Regions from separate parts of the Mesorhizobium sp. C264A genome, predicted to be linked through region 3. Evidence: riboswitches for the same ligand, from Rfam matches in the RefSeq annotation. Region 3 holds a riboswitch; each other region holds the start of a gene.

Region 1 (5,265 bases), 780 kb from region 3:
TCTCCGACAAGTAAGGTGGGCCAAGCAAAATGCCCATACCACATCCAACATCCGAAGCGAGGTATTCATGGCTAGGCAGTTCGTGTTCTCTTCCGAATCGGTTGGCGCGGGGCACCCGGATAAGTTGGCCGACAACATCTCGGATGCCATCCTCGATGCCATCCTCCGCACAGATCCCAAGGCGCGCGTCGCCTGTGAAGCGTTGGTAAAATCAGGGATAGTCGTTCTGGCTGGCGAGATCACCAGCGATGCCCAGGTGGATTACAGCCAAGTTGCGCGCGATACGATTCTCGACATTGGGTACGACGACGAGGCCGTCGGCTTTGACGGCCGGCGTTGCTCCGTCGTTCATGCCCTCACCGAGCAGTCGCCCGACATCAGCCAAGGCGTTGACGAGGGAAGAGGGCAAGACCTCCAGCAGGGAGCGGGAGATCAGGGCCTCATGTTCGGCTACGCATGCCGCGAAACCGATACCCTGATGCCTTTGCCGATCCAGCTCGCTCATCGCTTGACGAAACGGCAGGCGTATGTCCGGAAGGCACAACAGCTTGGCTGGTTGCGTCCTGACATGAAATCCCAAGTCTCAGTGCGCTATGAGGGGTTGCGCCCGGTCGCCCTGGATACCATCGTCGTGTCGACGCAACATGACGAGCAGGTCTCGCAAGAGACTGTCCGCGAGGGCGTCATTGAGGAAATCATAAAGCCTGTCCTGCCGACCCACCTGGAGACGGAAGGCATCAGAATTCTGGTCAACCCGACGGGGCGGTTCGTAGTCGGCGGGCCGCGCGGCGACTGCGGTCTCACTGGACGCAAGATCATCGTCGATTCCTATGGCGGGATGGGTCGTCATGGCGGCGGCGCCTTCTCGGGCAAGGACCCGTCCAAGGTTGACCGCTCGGCTGCCTATGCAGCCCGCTATGTCGCAAAGAACATCGTCGCTAGCGGACTTGCGGACGTGTGCGAGGTGCAGCTTGCTTACGCAATCGGCGTGGCCAGTCCGGTTTCCGTCATGGTCAACACGTTCGGGACAGCCAGGGTTGAGGAAAGCAGGATCGAGCGCCTCATTCTTGAGTTGTTCGATCTCAGACCGAAAGGCATTATCAAGATGCTTGATCTCTTACGCCCTATATATCGCAATACAGCGACCTATGGCCATTTCGGCCGTGAAGAGCCTGATTTCACCTGGGAGAAGACAGACAGGGCGGACGAATTGCGTCGCGAGGCAGGACTCGCCGCCCCGTGAGAGCCGCCGGCGAACGGATCGGCAAGCGGAAAGCCCATTTCCACCGGGCAGACCCGCGCCTGGCAGGCGTGGCGAGAAGCCGGCTCGGGTTTTTTGGCGGAGACATTGATGCCGGATTATGACGTGCTTTGCATCGGCAATGCCATTGTCGACATCATCGCCCAGTGCGACGAGGCATTCCTCGAGATCAACGGCATCATCAAGGGCGCGATGAACCTGATCGACACGCGCCGCGCCGAACTGCTCTACAGCCGCATGGGCCCGGCGATCGAGGCCTCCGGCGGCAGTGCCGGCAACACGGCGGCCGGCGTAGCCAGCTTCGGCGGACGCGCCGCCTTCTTCGGCAAGGTCTCCAACGATGCGCTGGGCGAAATCTATGCGCACGATATCCATGCACAGGGTGTCGCCTTCGACACCAGGCCGCTCAAGGGCGAGCCGCCGACGGCGCGCTCTATGATCTTCGTCACGCCCGACGGCGAGCGCTCGATGAACACCTATCTCGGCGCCTGCGTCGAGCTTGGCCCTGAGGATGTCGAGGCCGACAAGGCATCCGGCGCCAAGGTTACCTATTTCGAGGGCTATCTGTGGGATCCGCCGCGCGCCAAGGAGGCGATCCGGCAGACGGCGAAGCTCGCACACGAGGCCGGGCGCGAAGTGTCGATGACGTTGTCTGATTCGTTCTGCGTCGACCGCTACCGGGACGAGTTCCTCGACCTCATGCGCTCGGGCACTGTCGACATCGTCTTTGCCAACAGCCACGAGATCAAGTCGCTCTACCAGACAAAATCCTTCGACGAGGCGCTGGCTCAGATCCGCAAGGACTGCAAGATTGCCGCCGTCACCCGTTCCGAAAAAGGCTCGGTGATCGTGCGCGGCGACGAGACCGTGGTCATCGAGGCGACCGCCATCAAGGAGTTGGTCGACACCACCGGCGCCGGCGACCTCTACGCCGCCGGTTTCCTGCATGGCTACACGCAGGGCCGCAACCTCAAGACCTGCGGCGACCTTGGCTCGCTGGCGGCCGGCCTGGTGATCCAGCAGATCGGCCCAAGGCCAAGGCAGAATTTGCGCCGCGAGGCGGAAGGGGCTGGGTTGCTGTAGATGCGCGGGCAACCAACCAGCCGCCCTACTGACGCGATGACCGCAGTGGCGGAACTGTGTCAAAGCTCGCTGATAGCGACAGCCATTCGCTTCGGAGAACTGACCCATGCTGCTGCCGTGAAGCTCGCTGGAGGAGCGGTGCAAGGCGTGCTTGCCATGACGGCATTCACCGTCCTCCAGATCGTCACCAGCATTTTCCAGAAGCTCAGCTTGGGGGGCCAGTAAGGTTCCTGAGGTAACGGAGAACTCGCGGCGTCGGTCGGACCTGACTTGCGATCACGTCCCACGATGCCGAATGCGGGCAGCAGACTGAATATTTCACAATGCTAGACAAAGGCGTAAAACGCGACCATATAACGACATAAACATTTCATTATGCGTCATTGACAAAGAGCGGGTTGCTGTGATTGTCTGCTGTTGTGGTTCTCGCGTACGGTGCTGCCGCAGCGGAGCTAAGAGGGAAGCCGGTGCGATGCCGGCGCTGCCCCCGCAACTGTTAGCGGCGAGCCAATCCACTCATGTCACTGAGGCGAATACCCTCGGGAAGACGGGTAGAGGCTATGACCCCGCGAGCCAGGAGACCTGCCACGGCGAATTACGTCCACGGGCGGGGTGTCTCGGTGGCCGCTGCAACCGGCGTGCCGGCCTGCTAGCGCCTTCCTTGTCACCGACGCCCCCAACCATCGGGGTATGACATGACTGTCTCTCAGCAAATTCCTGTAGCAACGCTCGGCGTGCCGCGCTTCGGTCGTCGGCGAGAACTGAAATTCGCCCTCGAAAGCTACTGGTCCGGAACATCGTCCGCTGGCGACCTTCTTGCGACGTCGAAGGCGCTCCGAGCCGCTAGCTGGGAAGAGCAGCGCGATCGCGGCGTGTCGAAAATCCCGTCGAACGACTTCTCGCTTTACGACCATGTGCTCGACACCGCAGCCATGGTCGGGGCCATTCCATCCCGGTACGGCTGGAATAGCGGCGAGGTCCCACTTGACATCTACTTCGCAATGGCGCGCGGCAATCAGGGTCAGACGGAGGATTGTGGACACGCTGGTCACCAGGAGGAGGCTCATGGACCTGGTGTAACCGCGATGGAAATGACCAAGTGGTTTGACACCAACTACCACTACATTGTGCCGGAACTCGATGATGATCAGACGTTCGCCCTCTCGTCATCGAAGCCGGTCGATTACTTCCTCGAGGCTAAAGCTCTCGGCATTCACACACGCCCAGTCATCCTTGGACCCATCACCTTCCTCAAGCTGGCGAAATCGCGTGCCGAAGGATTCGGTCCCATCGCGCTCCTACCGCGGCTGCTGCCCGTTTACGAGCAAGTCCTGCAGAGGCTGAAGCTGTCGGGAGCCGACTGGGTGCAGATCGATGAGCCAGCGCTTGTCCTCGATCTGAACCCGAACGAACGAGCTGCGTTCGAATTCGCCTATGGCCAGCTGTCGAAAGCCGCGCCCGAGCTGAAGATCATGCTGGCTACGTATTTCGGGTCGCTGGGAGACAATCTCGAAACCGCGGTTTCTCTGCCCCTGGCCGGCCTGCATATTGATCTCGTGCGCGCTCCCGAGCAGCTGGAAACGGTGGGTCGGCTCGCTCCGAAGGATCTGGTGCTCTCGCTCGGCTTGATCGATGGCCGCAACGTCTGGCGTGCGAACCTGCCCGCCATTCTCGACCGCATCAAACCGATCGTCGCCGGCTGGCCCTTGGACCGCGTCGAAATCGCGCCTTCTTGCTCGATGCTGCATGTGCCGATTGACCTGCGCATGGAGACGGAACTCGAGGCCGACATCAGGTCGTGGCTCGCCTTCGCGGCCCAGAAGACCGACGAGCTGGTCTTGCTGGCCCGGGCCCTTTCCAAAGGCAGGGATGCGGTGGCAGCCGCGTTGAAAGCTTCTGCCGAGGCTGCCGCCACTCGCTTGACGTCCACGAAGATCCATGACCCGCTTGTTGAGGGGTGGATCGCCAGCATTGACCATAGCATGAAACGACGAGAGAGCGCTTTTGGCGAGCGCTCCAGAGTCCAGGCCGGCACGCTCGGGCTGCCGCCGTTCCCGACGACGACAATCGGGTCCTTCCCGCAGACGCCGCAGGTACGCCGCGCGCGGTCCGCTCATGCGAAGGGCCAGCTCAGTTATGTCGATTACGAGATTTTCCTGAAGAAGGAGATCGAGTCAGCAATTCGTTGGCAGGAAGAGATCGGGCTGGACGTGCTGGTGCACGGTGAGTTCGAACGAAACGATATGGTACAGTATTTCGGCGAGCAGCTGTCCGGCTTCGCCTTCACTCAGCATGCCTGGGTGCAAAGCTATGGGTCGCGCTACGTGCGTTCCCCCATCATCTTCGGGACGTATCGAGGCGCAATCCGATGACGGTGCGCTGGTGGCAATTCGCCCAGTCGCTTACGGAAAAGCCCGTGAAGGGAATGCTCACAGGCCCAGTGACCATTCTCAACTGGTCCTTTGTTCGAGACGACGTACCCCGCTCCGAAGCCTGCCGCCAGATCGCGCTCGCCATCCGCGACGAAGTGACGGATCTCGAAAGGTCCGGCGCAAGGATGATCCAGATCGATGAGGCCGCGTTTCGCGAAGGATTGCCACTGCGCCAATCTGACTGGAAAGCCTATCTCGACTGGGCTGTCGAATGCTTCCGGATCGCTTCAACGGGTGTAAAGGACGCGACTCGAATCCATACCCACATGTGCTATTCGGAGTTCAACGAGATCATCGACGCGATCGCTGGAATGGATGCGGATGTCATTTCGATTGAGACGTCGCGCTCCAAGATGGAACTGCTGGACGCCTTCACGAGCTCCAAATATCCGAACGAGATCGGTCCCGGCGTCTATGACATTCACTCACCACGTGTGCCGGAGGTCTGCGAGATTTCGGACCTAATCATGCTTGCCCGCGAGCGACTGT
Region 2 (5,265 bases), on a different contig from region 3:
TACCGTCGCCCTTCCTTTACCCTCCCCCTTGTGGGGAGGGTCGGCGCGAAGCGCCGGGGTGGGGGACTGCGACCTACGAGAACCCCCACCCCGATCCGCTTCGCGGATCGACCCTCCCACAAGGGGGAGGGTAAAAGGTGAGGATAGCCCCTCAGAACTCGATCCCCTGCTGCGCCTTCACGCCGGCCGAAAAATGATGCTTGGTCACGCCCATCTCCGTCACCAGATCCGCCGCCTCGACCAGCGCCGGCTTGGCGTTGCGGCCGGTGACGACGACATGCAGACCTTCGCGCCGCGCTTTCAGCGCCGCCACCACTCTGTCGAGATCGAGATAGTCGTAACGCAGCGCGATGTTCAGTTCGTCCAGCACGACGAGGCTGATCGAGGGATCGGCGATCAACTCCAGTGCCTTGGCCCAGGCGGCTTCGGCCGCCTTAATGTCGCGCTTCAGATCCTGCGTCTCCCAGGTGAAACCCTCGCCCATCGTGTGCCAGACGACGCGGCCGCCAAACGCCGCGAAGGCATCCTTTTCGCCGGTGTGCCATTTGCCCTTGATGAACTGGACGATTCCGACGCGCTTGCCATAGCCGAGCATGCGCAGCGCCAGCCCGAAGGCAGCCGTGGTCTTGCCCTTGCCGGGTCCGGTGTTGACGATCAGCAGCCCCTTCTCGACCGTCTTTTCCGCGACCTCGGCGTCCTGCACCGACTTGCGCTTGGCCATCTTGGCGCGATGGCGCTCTTCGTCTTTTGTGTCGATATCGGTCATCTCATTTCACCTTGAGCGGCAGCCCCGCCACCATCAGAAGCACCATATCAGCTACGACCGCGATCTGCTGGTTGAGCCGGCCGGCGGCATCGCGGAACCGGCGTGCCAGCGCATTGTCGGGCACGATGCCTTGTCCGACTTCGTTGGAGACCACGAACCACGGTCCGCGCGGCCGCGAAAGCACATCGGCCAGCCGCCGGCACTCCCCCTCTAGATCATGATCGGCCAGCATATGATTGGTCAGCCACAGCGTCAGGCAGTCGACAAGCACCGGCTGGTTGTCCGGCAGCGCCTCAAGTGCACCGGCAAGATCAAGCGGGGCGTCGATGGTCGCCCACCCCTCGCCGCGGCGCGAGCGGTGCTGCGCGATGCGCTCGCGCATTTCGCCGTCATAGGCTTGCGCGGTGGCGATATAAGCCCATGGCGGCGGCAACGCCGTCGCCAAACTTTCGGCATGCACGCTCTTGCCGGAGCGCGCACCGCCGATGATGAAGGTCAAACTGCGATCAGGCAAAGCTGTCGCGCAGGCTGGTCGCGGTGCCGGTGAAGCGCGCGCGCACTATGCCGACAACTGCGCCGAGCACCACCCAGAACACCAGATTGGTCAGCGTCACCGCCACCACGAACTGATGATGCAGGCCCTCCGGGATCGGCGTTACAAAACTGTCAGGCTGCGGCGCGCCGACAATATGCGGGGCGACGATCAGGACGACGGCGAGCACGGTCAGGGGCGCCGACGTGCGGAAGGTGATAAGGGCAAGACCGATCGCCGTTGCCATCACCGTTGCCCACCACCAGATCTGGCGCTGCATGAGATCGGCCGCCGGCATTGCCGGCAGTTCCGGCGGTAGGCCGAGTCCCGGCGCCAGCGTGAACACGGCAAAGCCGGCCAGACCCCAGAACACGCCCTGGCGCCAGCTGCCGATGCCGCCGGCGAACTCGGAAACCGCCACCAGGACCAGCGCGAAGCCGATGCCGGTGACGATATTGGCGACGACACTGAAGGCGAAGCGCTCGAAGCCGTCGGCCGGCGCCCAGCCTTCGTCCTCCGCCGGCGCGGCTGCTTCAGCCGGGGCTGCGCTGCTCACGGCATTTTCCGCCGGCGCGGCGGTGCTCATGGCATTGGTGTCCGCAGCGTTGGCGGCGGGCGCCGCGGCATGCTCATGCTCATGGCCACCAGCCCTTTCGTAGACCTCCGCCTTGAGGATCAGCGGCACGGTGGCGTAGGCCTGCATGCAGGCGAGAGCGACACCGGCCACGAGCCCTGCGATCGCCGCGATGAACACGACGTTGCGAAACAGGTTCATGATGTCAGATCCTCGTCAGTGGCAGGGAAACGCCATCGAATGGCGATAGTCGTGCGCCGCATTGTGGACCGCATCGATGTGCGAGAAACCGACAACGCCGACGACGAAAATGCCCAGAAACGCGCTAAGCACGAGCTGCATGAAGCGCGACTGCGAGGAGACGGAAGCGCCGAGGGAGACGGAAGCGGTATTCATATCTTGTCCTTTCGCCCTCCACCCGAGGGCATCGAAGTCAGTTCCCTGTCGCCGGCAGGTCTCCTGGCTCGCGGATCAGCGCCCTTCCCCACCTTCCCGAAGAAAAAATCCTCAGTGGCTTGGAGAGGACTACCGCACACAGTTGCGGGGGCAGCCACGGCATTGGGCCAACAAGTCAGCCCTCACCGCATTCCCTCTTGGTCCCTAACGGAACCGACGACATGCATGACTATAGGCTGAAACGGCCGCATCCGGCAAACCAAATTCCGCCGGCCAACAGCGCGAATGCGCCATGCGGCGTTACGGGTTCAACGCGGTGATCCGCTCGGCAACCAGCCGCTGCAGCCGCCACAGATGGCGATCGTGAATGCCGCGCTCTTCAAGGTTTTTCACCGTATTGTAGAGATAGTCGGCGCCCGATCCCCAGTGCCCGCAGGACGTGGCCAGCCTTTCGACGACCTTGCCCTCGTCGAGCGGCCCTGAATAGGTCAGGCCGTTGCGGTTGATGACGAAGGCCAATGCCCTGAGCGGTCCGGCCTCGCTTGCAAGCTTCAGCATGCGCGGCCGGTAGCTTGTCGGCTTCAGCGTGACTTCGCGCCGGAAAAGCCGGCCCAACTGCTCGCGCCGGTTATTGTCGGTCAGCCGAAAGGCGACGCCCTTGCATTGTCCGCCACGGTCCAGCGCCATCATCAGGCCGGGGCTGTCCTTGGTGCCGCGCCAGCGCGTCATGTTCATGCAAAAGGACCGATGCCAGCCGCGCGCCAGCGCAACGCGGTCCTCGACATAATCTATTTCCGGTTTCCAGATCAGCGATCCATAGCCGAACAGCCATAGCGGTTCGCTGTCCGGGAGTTCGACCTGCAATTCATCCAGCAGCGCGTCATAGTCGGCTTCATCGAGATGCATCGCGTCCGGATCCGGCCCGGGGTCCCTGATCTCGCGCCAGCAGCGCGCGACCAGCTCCGGCGTAAGCGACATCTGTCGTGCGGCCACTTCCGAATCCCCCCAATTTCCGAATGTCCCGTGTCCACGACATGATTATGCGCCGCGCCTGCAACCGGCAATGCGGCACTCTGATTGACAAACGATTTGCCGGGGTGTCGGCTGACGCTTCATAGGAAGCCAGCCATGCATCCCAGCCCGAGCGAGCGCGACCCCTATAACGGCCTGAGCCGGGCCGAACCGACGCTACCGTCGTCGGCCTATTGGGATAGCGAGGCTTACCAGCGCGATCTCGACGCCATCTGGCACAAAAGCTGGCTGCTCGTCTGCCGCGAGGCCGACCTCGCCCAGCCGCTGGCGTTCAGGACATTCCGCGTCGGCACGCAGGAAATCGTCATTCTGCGGGACGAGACCGGCGAACTGCGCGCCTTCCACAACACTTGCCGGCATCGCGGCTCGCAGCTTTGCCAGAAAAGCGAGGGCCGGCTGAAAGCGCGGCTCATCACGTGCCCCTACCACGCTTGGTCCTACTCGCTGCGCGGCGATCTCGTGCGCGTTCCCTCGAAATCGCTGCCAGATGGTTTCGACAAGGCCGATCATCCGCTCTACCGGGTGGCGCTGTCGGTGTGGCGCGGTTTTGTCATTGTGAACCTTCAGCAGGCTGCGGCCGGCTCCGCCGGGACCTCCTTCGATCCCGCATCCGGCGACCTCGCCAACTGGCCGCTGGAAACGCTGGTATCAGGCCATGTCCTGCGCAAGGTGATGAACTGCAACTGGAAGATCTTCTGGGAGAACTTCAACGAGTGCCTGCATTGCCCGGGCGTCCACAAGGACCTGTCTCGGCTGGTGCCGATTTACGGCCGCGGCCTGATGAGCCGGCACGACGACCCCGACTGGGTCCGCCATGCCGACAATGACGCGCCGGAGTTTTCGGGTGGCCTGCGCGCCGGCGCCGAGACCTGGTCGCGCGACGGACATGCCCATGGCCCGGTCTTCCCGGGCCTGACGCCAGCCGAGCGTGCGGCCGGACAGACCTATGCCACCAGCCTGCCCTCGATGTTCATCGTCGGCCATGTCGATTATGTCAGGACGGTGCGACTGATGCCGCTCGGTCCCGAACAGACCGAACTCACCGCCGAATGGCTGTTCGCGCCCGAGGCGCTCGCCGAGACGGACATCGACAATGTCGTCGCCTTCGGCACCCAGGTGCTGAGGAGGATGCCGCGATCTGCGAGATCAACCAGAAAGGCCTGCGCTCCATGCGTCACGCGGCCGGCGTGCTGATGCCGGAGGAGTACGATCTGCACCGCTTCCACAACTGGGTGCGCGAGCGGCATGCAGCGCTTGAGGCAACCGCCTGATCGGCGACTAAAGCGACTTCGGCAGATAGCGCCAGGTGATAAAGCCGCAAACAGCGGCCAGAATGCCCAGCGTCACGAACACCGAGCCGAGGCCGAAAAACGCCAGCACCACCGAATAGACCAGCGGCGGCGTCAGCTCGGAAAAGTCGAGATAGGTGCGGTAGACCGCGGCCATCTGCGCCCGCTCATAGGACCGCACCGAGCGCATGAAGGCGGTCGAGCCCAGTGCATCGAGCGCGATGGTGAAGAAGGCGCCGCAGAGCAGGAAAAAGCCCGTAAGCAGCGGCGCGGTAGTGCCGACCGCGCCCGCCGCAAGCAGCGTCGCCGACATGGCGAAATAGGCGAAGGTCATGGTGCGCCGGCCGCCGAAGCGTTTTCCCGCTTTGCCCCAGAAGATCGCCATGAACAACAGCGCATTGCCGGCCGAAACCAGCAGGCCGCCGGCAAGCTTGCCCTCGCCGGTAATCACCATGAACAGCGGCCCGTAGACGAAGAACGTCGTCCAGAAGCAGGAGCGGCCGAAGGCGATCAGCCAGGCCAGCCTAAGCCTGGGTTGTGCTACGAAGCGGCCGATATTGGCCAGCGGATTGGCCGGCCGTGTCTTGCCCGGCCGGATCGACCGGTTGTCGCCCAGCCTGTAGGTCCAGAACAGCGCCAGCAAGGCCAACGCAAACACCGCGACCGCGCCATGCGC
Region 3 (5,265 bases):
TCCTTCTCGCTCAAGCCGGTGGAAGTGAAGGCGGCTTGAGATAGCTGCGTCGTACAGGCATGAAAAAGAGCGGCGGGCCAGGCCCGCCGCTCTTTTTTTAAGCTTCGGCTGTTAGTTGTTGCCGAACCGATCCCTGTCGCTGCTCTGAGGAACGAACTTCTGTTGGTCGTTCGACGAGTTCAGCAGCTTGTAGACCGCCGAGTTGGTGCCGGTCGACGAAGTGCGGGTGGTGTCGACGGCAGCGGCCGGCTGGTTGGCGCCATTGGAGCCATAATTGTCGCTGCCGGCAAAGGCAGCGCTCGAAATAGCCAGAACGGCTGCGGTGGCAAGAACGATCTTCTTCATTTTAGTCTCCTGAATTTTTCTGATGCCGCCAGCTGCAGCGGATAAGCCCGCCACGTGCTGGAAACCGGCTTTTAGCGGCCGAAAAGGTTACGGTCGGCACCGTGGGCAGGCGCCTGCTCGGCTGGAGCCGACTTCTCAACCGAAGCCGTATGGCCACTATCGGTCGACGTAATCGCAGGCTGGTTGGCGCCGTCCGAACCGTAGTTGTCGCTGCCGGCGAAAGCGCTGCCGGAGATGGCCAAAACGGCGGCGGCAGCAAGGATGATCTTTTTCATTTCAATACTCCTGAATTTTTTGGGATCCCGAGAGCGACGGGTTAGCCGCCCTTCTTTGGTCGGGATCAGCGATTGCCGTAGAGGTCGCGGTCGGCGCCCTGAACGACAGGCTGCTTGTCAGCGTGCGCCGGCTTCTGAATGGAAGCCGTATACGAGCTGTCGACCGAGACGGCTGGCTGGTTCGCACCATTGGAACCGTAATTGTCGCTACCGGCGAAGGCGCTGCCGGTGATCGCCAAAACGGCTGCGGCAGTGAGGATGATCTTTTTCATTTTTAGTACTCCAGTTTGTCTGTCCGTCTAGCGGCGTGTCTTGGGAGGAATTCGCGTCGTTCGGACAGCCCCGATGTGGGAAAGCCATAGGCTGGTTTCCAATCACGAAGTTGTTCCGTGTGGACCACGGTCCTGCACCTTGAAATTGTGCCAGGAAGTTCCTCTATGGTCATTTATCGCATTGTTTTCAGTTGCTTATGTCGAACCGAGTGGTTCGCTCCGGTGTCGGTTTCCGGGCCGTCGTTCACACCGTCCTGCACGCATTGTCAACAGAAACGAACCGTTCGGTTCGATTAGAGATTGCTAATAGTAACTTTTCGATACCGTTGAGCCCTTTTTGCCCCCGATCGGAACTGGATCCGCAGCGATTCGAAACGGCGATGATAGCGCCGCAAGACAGGATCTCAGCCCTTCGGTGGTCGGCGGGGCGTATGCCGCGCGTGTCGCGCCGCATGGATATGATGTCGCTTTCATGCCGACGTCGCGATCGCTGCCGTGATTAGATGATCGCATCTCAGGTGCCGCTTCGTGACGACGCAGCGGAGAATTGGGAAGCCGGTCAGAATCCGGCGCTGCCCCCGCAACGGTGGTGGAGTTGAAGTCGCAACGGGAGACCACTGGGCAGCAGCCTGGGAAGGTGTCGCGATGGTCCGCAAGGACAACTCCAGAGCCCGGAAACCAGCCCGAGATGCATAGACTCGACTGATCGCGGTGGGCGGTCAAGAGGTGGATAGTGCATGTCCGGCGCCGCGCCGGCCTGCGTCCGATCCTTCCTCCATCACCACCAAGTTCAGTCCTTAAACCACGAGGACAGAACTATGGATACGCGCAACGACATGCTGAGGCTCCTGAACGGCCGCAAGCAAGGCTTTTCGCTGGAACAGCCCTTCTACACCGACCCGGACTATTTCAAGCTCGACATGGAGCTTATCTGGTATCGCGACTGGCTGTTCATCGGCCATGATTGCGAACTGCCGAAGCCCGGCAGCTATATCACCGTGCAGATCGGCGATTATCCGGTGGTGCTGGTCCGCGACCAGAAGGGCAACATCAACGCCTTTCACAATTCCTGCCGCCATCGCGGCAGCCGTGTCTGCAACACTGAGAAGGGCATGGCGGCAAAGCTTGTCTGCCCCTATCACCAGTGGACCTACGAGCTTGACGGCCGGCTGCTGTTTGCCCGCCAGATGGCCGACGGTTTCCACAAGAGCCAGTTCGGCCTGAAGCCCGTCGCCTGCGAGAGCGTCGGCGGCTACATCTTCATCTGCCTGGCGAAAGAACCTGCCGACTTTGCGCCGATGCGCGCCATGATAGAGCCCTACCTCAAGCCGCACCGGCTGAATGAAGCCAAGGTCGCCTTCGAGAGCACCATCATCGAGAAGGGCAACTGGAAGCTGGTCTGGGAAAACAACCGCGAATGCTATCACTGCGCCGGCAATCATCCGGAGCTGTGCAAGACATTCCCCGAAGCGCCGACGGTGACCGGCGTGCAGGGCGCCGACAGTGACCCGGAGATGCTCGCGCACTGGGCGAAATGCGAGGCGGCGGGCCTGCCGAGCAAGTTCCGCATCGATCCGGCCGGGCAATACCGCGCCACCCGCGCGCCGCTGCTGCGCGATGCCGTCAGCTACACGATGTCGGGAAAGCGCGCGGTGACGAAGAACCTGTCCGACACTGTTGCCGCCGACCGCATCGGCACCTTGATGCACTACCACTATCCGACGACCTGGAACCACATCCTGATCGACCATGCGGTCACCTTCCGGGTGCTGCCGATCAGCGCCACCGAAACCGCGGTGACGACCAAGTGGCTGGTGCACAAGGATGCGGTCGAGGGGGTCGACTACAACCTTGAGGAGCTCACCCATGTCTGGACCGAGACCAACGACCAGGACCGCCGCATCGTCGAGGAAAACGCCTTCGGCATCCTGTCTCCGGCCTATGAGCCCGGCCCCTACTCGGAGCTGCACGAGGGCGGCGTGATCCAGTTCGTCGAATGGTACGCGGCCTTCATCGGCCCGCGCCTTGCCGAAGGCGGCCGGCCGGCGCTACGCAGCGTCGCGTGAGCTGGAGCAGGCGAAGAGGGACCAGAGGATGAATGCGATGACGGATCTTGGGCTCTATCGCCATCTCGACCAGATGGCGCCGTGGAACGATAGGCTGCAGGTGCTGGAAGTGATCGGCGTCAGCGACGAGGCGCCCGACGTCAAGACCTTCACCTTCCGCTCCGACAACCAGACCTGGTTCCGCTACAAGCCGGGCCAGTTCCTGACGCTGGAACTGCCGACACCGGACGGGCCGCTGATGCGCACCTACACGCTGTCGTCGTCGCCATCGCGGCCGTTTTCGATCGCGGTGACGATCAAGGCGCAGGCCGGCAGCATCGGCACGCGCTGGATGTTCGACCATCTGGTGCCCGGTTCGCATGTCAAGGCCTACGGACCGGCCGGCGACTTCTCGTTGCACAGCCACCCGGCGGCCAAATACCTGTTCATTTCCGCCGGCTCCGGCGTGACGCCGATGATGTCGATGCTGCGCTGGCTGAACGACTGCGCGCCATGGACCGATGTCGGTTTCGTCAACTGCGCGCGGCGTGCCGAAGAGATCATCTTCCGCAAGGAACTCGAACTGCTCGGCGGCCATATGCCCGGCCTGTCGCTCGGCTTCATGATCGAGGAACGTTCCAGCCGCGAAGGCTGGTACGGCCATATGGGCCGCATCGATGCGATCCGGCTGCCCTTGCTGGCTCCGGACTTCCGCGAGCGCGAAATCTTCTGCTGCGGCCCCGATCCGTTCATGCGCGCCGTGCGCGGCATGCTGGATGCCGCCGGCTTCGACATGACGAAATACCATCAGGAGAGCTTTGCCGCGCCTGTGGTGGAGGAAATTCCGGCGCCGTTTGCCTCCCCGGTCGAGGACGGCATCGCTGCACCTGTCGAAGCCGTGACGCCGATCCGCTTCTCGCTTTCGGAGGTCGACGCCGGCTGCGTCGCCGGCCAGACCGTGCTGCAGACCGCGCGCAGCTCGGGCGTGCGGATTCCCGCCGCCTGCGAGTTCGGCCTGTGCGGCACCTGCAAGGTGAAGAAGGTCTCCGGCGAAGTCGAGATGAGCCACAATGGCGGCATCCTCGACCACGAGATCGATGACGGTTTTATCCTTGCCTGCTGCTCGAAACCATTGTCGGCGCTCGAAATCGAGGCTTGAGCCGGTCGACTTCGCCGCAACGGTCGCCGACGCAGGCGTTGTATTCGCGGGTCTTTGTCTTGCCAACCAACGGCCAAGTGATTTAGACGCACTTAGGAAGGGCTTGGCAGACCGTGAAGCCGGCGCATCCCTTCAGGGCGCATGGGACGGGGGACACAGCGATGCAACAGCGGGTCTACGCGGTCGCAAGCAAGGACATCGTTTTCGAATCATTCGATGGCGAAGCCGTCGTTCTCGATCTTTCGAACGGCAAGTATTTCGGCTTTTCCGATTCCGGCAGCCGGGTCTGGCAGGCTTTGTCGTCCGGCGTCGCCACTGAAGCGCTGGTCGGAGCTGCCGCGGGCGCCGCAAAAATAAGCCTGGCCGACCTCGAAAGCTTCGTTGCCCGACTGCTCGATTTCGGGTTGCTTGCGCCAGCCGAAACACCGGCACAACCGCTTTCGGGCGAGCTGTCGTCTGCGCTTGCTGCCAGCAATGAGCCGCTCAAGGTCGATGTCCATGACGACCTTGCCGATCTCATCATTGTCGACCCGATCCATGAGGTCGAGGAACCTCTCGGCTGGCCGGCGGTGAAACAGGCATAATCGTTTCCCTAAAGCGCGTCGCGTTTGAACGGACTCAGGCGACGCGGTTTAGATCTTTGATTTTATGCATGTCGTCGTCTCAAAACCGGGGCCACCCCGAGCGACATGCATCAGGCGACCCGGCGCAATTCTGGACGCTGAACAACCAACACATGCCTTTGATCACGCTGCAAACCCTGCCGGATTATGCCCGCCATGTGCTGGCGGCCGCGGAAAGCGCCGCCGCCTTCTATCCCGTTGCCGCCAGCGTGCGGTTGCCGGGACTGGACCTGAGTGTCCACCTCGACCATGGCACGCTGGCGGAAGCCATGAGCCATGCCTTCATACCGGCCCCGGAAAATCCGTCTGCATCTGACGGCTGCCGCATTTTCGTCGCCCACCCGGCCATCGATGGCGTCCCCGCCCCGGCCACCTGGGGCCGAGGCGATTACAACCATCATGCCTTTGCCAACCGGCTGGAAGAGGCCGGATTGCGCGGCAGCTACTATCATGACCTCGACTTCTGGCAGTTCCATGATCCGCAACGCCATGTCGGGGCGCAGCTGATGATGTCGGCCGACGCCTTTCCGCCATGGGAACAGGCGG

Evidence for each region. A riboswitch is a leader RNA that binds a small molecule or an ion and turns the genes downstream of it on or off. The one in region 3 is predicted to bind cobalamin.
Region 1: linked by a shared signal. The riboswitch ahead of metE (5-methyltetrahydropteroyltriglutamate--homocysteine S-methyltransferase) and the one ahead of NKL04_RS22935 (aromatic ring-hydroxylating oxygenase subunit alpha) in region 3 are both predicted to bind cobalamin.
Region 2: linked by a shared signal. The riboswitch ahead of NKL04_RS04850 (CbtB domain-containing protein) and the one ahead of NKL04_RS22935 (aromatic ring-hydroxylating oxygenase subunit alpha) in region 3 are both predicted to bind cobalamin.

The regions. Positions count from the first base shown of each region.
Region 1 is NZ_JAMYVY010000002.1:36,121-41,385, forward strand. It holds gene glyA (serine hydroxymethyltransferase) at 1-14, shown strand, start outside; gene metK (methionine adenosyltransferase) at 68-1,243, shown strand; gene NKL04_RS19325 (adenosine kinase) at 1,352-2,344, shown strand; gene NKL04_RS19330 (hypothetical protein) at 2,345-2,569, shown strand; cobalamin riboswitch at 2,748-2,948, shown strand; partial or broken gene metE (5-methyltetrahydropteroyltriglutamate--homocysteine S-methyltransferase) at 3,040-5,265, shown strand, end outside.
Region 2 is NZ_JAMYVY010000001.1:996,481-1,001,745, reverse strand. It holds gene cobO (cob(I)yrinic acid a,c-diamide adenosyltransferase) at 152-766, opposite strand; gene cobU (bifunctional adenosylcobinamide kinase/adenosylcobinamide-phosphate guanylyltransferase) at 768-1,280, opposite strand; gene NKL04_RS04855 (CbtA family protein) at 1,273-2,073, opposite strand; gene NKL04_RS04850 (CbtB domain-containing protein) at 2,089-2,268, opposite strand; cobalamin riboswitch at 2,305-2,501, opposite strand; gene NKL04_RS04845 (gamma-glutamylcyclotransferase) at 2,569-3,261, opposite strand; partial or broken gene NKL04_RS04840 (aromatic ring-hydroxylating oxygenase subunit alpha) at 3,397-4,571, shown strand; gene NKL04_RS04835 (MFS transporter) at 4,579-5,265, opposite strand, start outside.
Region 3 is NZ_JAMYVY010000002.1:815,951-821,215, reverse strand. It holds gene NKL04_RS22955 (ABC transporter ATP-binding protein) at 1-39, shown strand, start outside; gene NKL04_RS22950 (DUF680 domain-containing protein) at 112-345, opposite strand; gene NKL04_RS22945 (DUF680 domain-containing protein) at 417-620, opposite strand; gene NKL04_RS22940 (DUF680 domain-containing protein) at 686-892, opposite strand; cobalamin riboswitch at 1,392-1,593, shown strand; gene NKL04_RS22935 (aromatic ring-hydroxylating oxygenase subunit alpha) at 1,711-2,958, shown strand; gene NKL04_RS22930 (FAD-binding oxidoreductase) at 2,996-4,096, shown strand; gene NKL04_RS22925 (PqqD family protein) at 4,258-4,680, shown strand; gene NKL04_RS22920 (hypothetical protein) at 4,833-5,265, shown strand, end outside.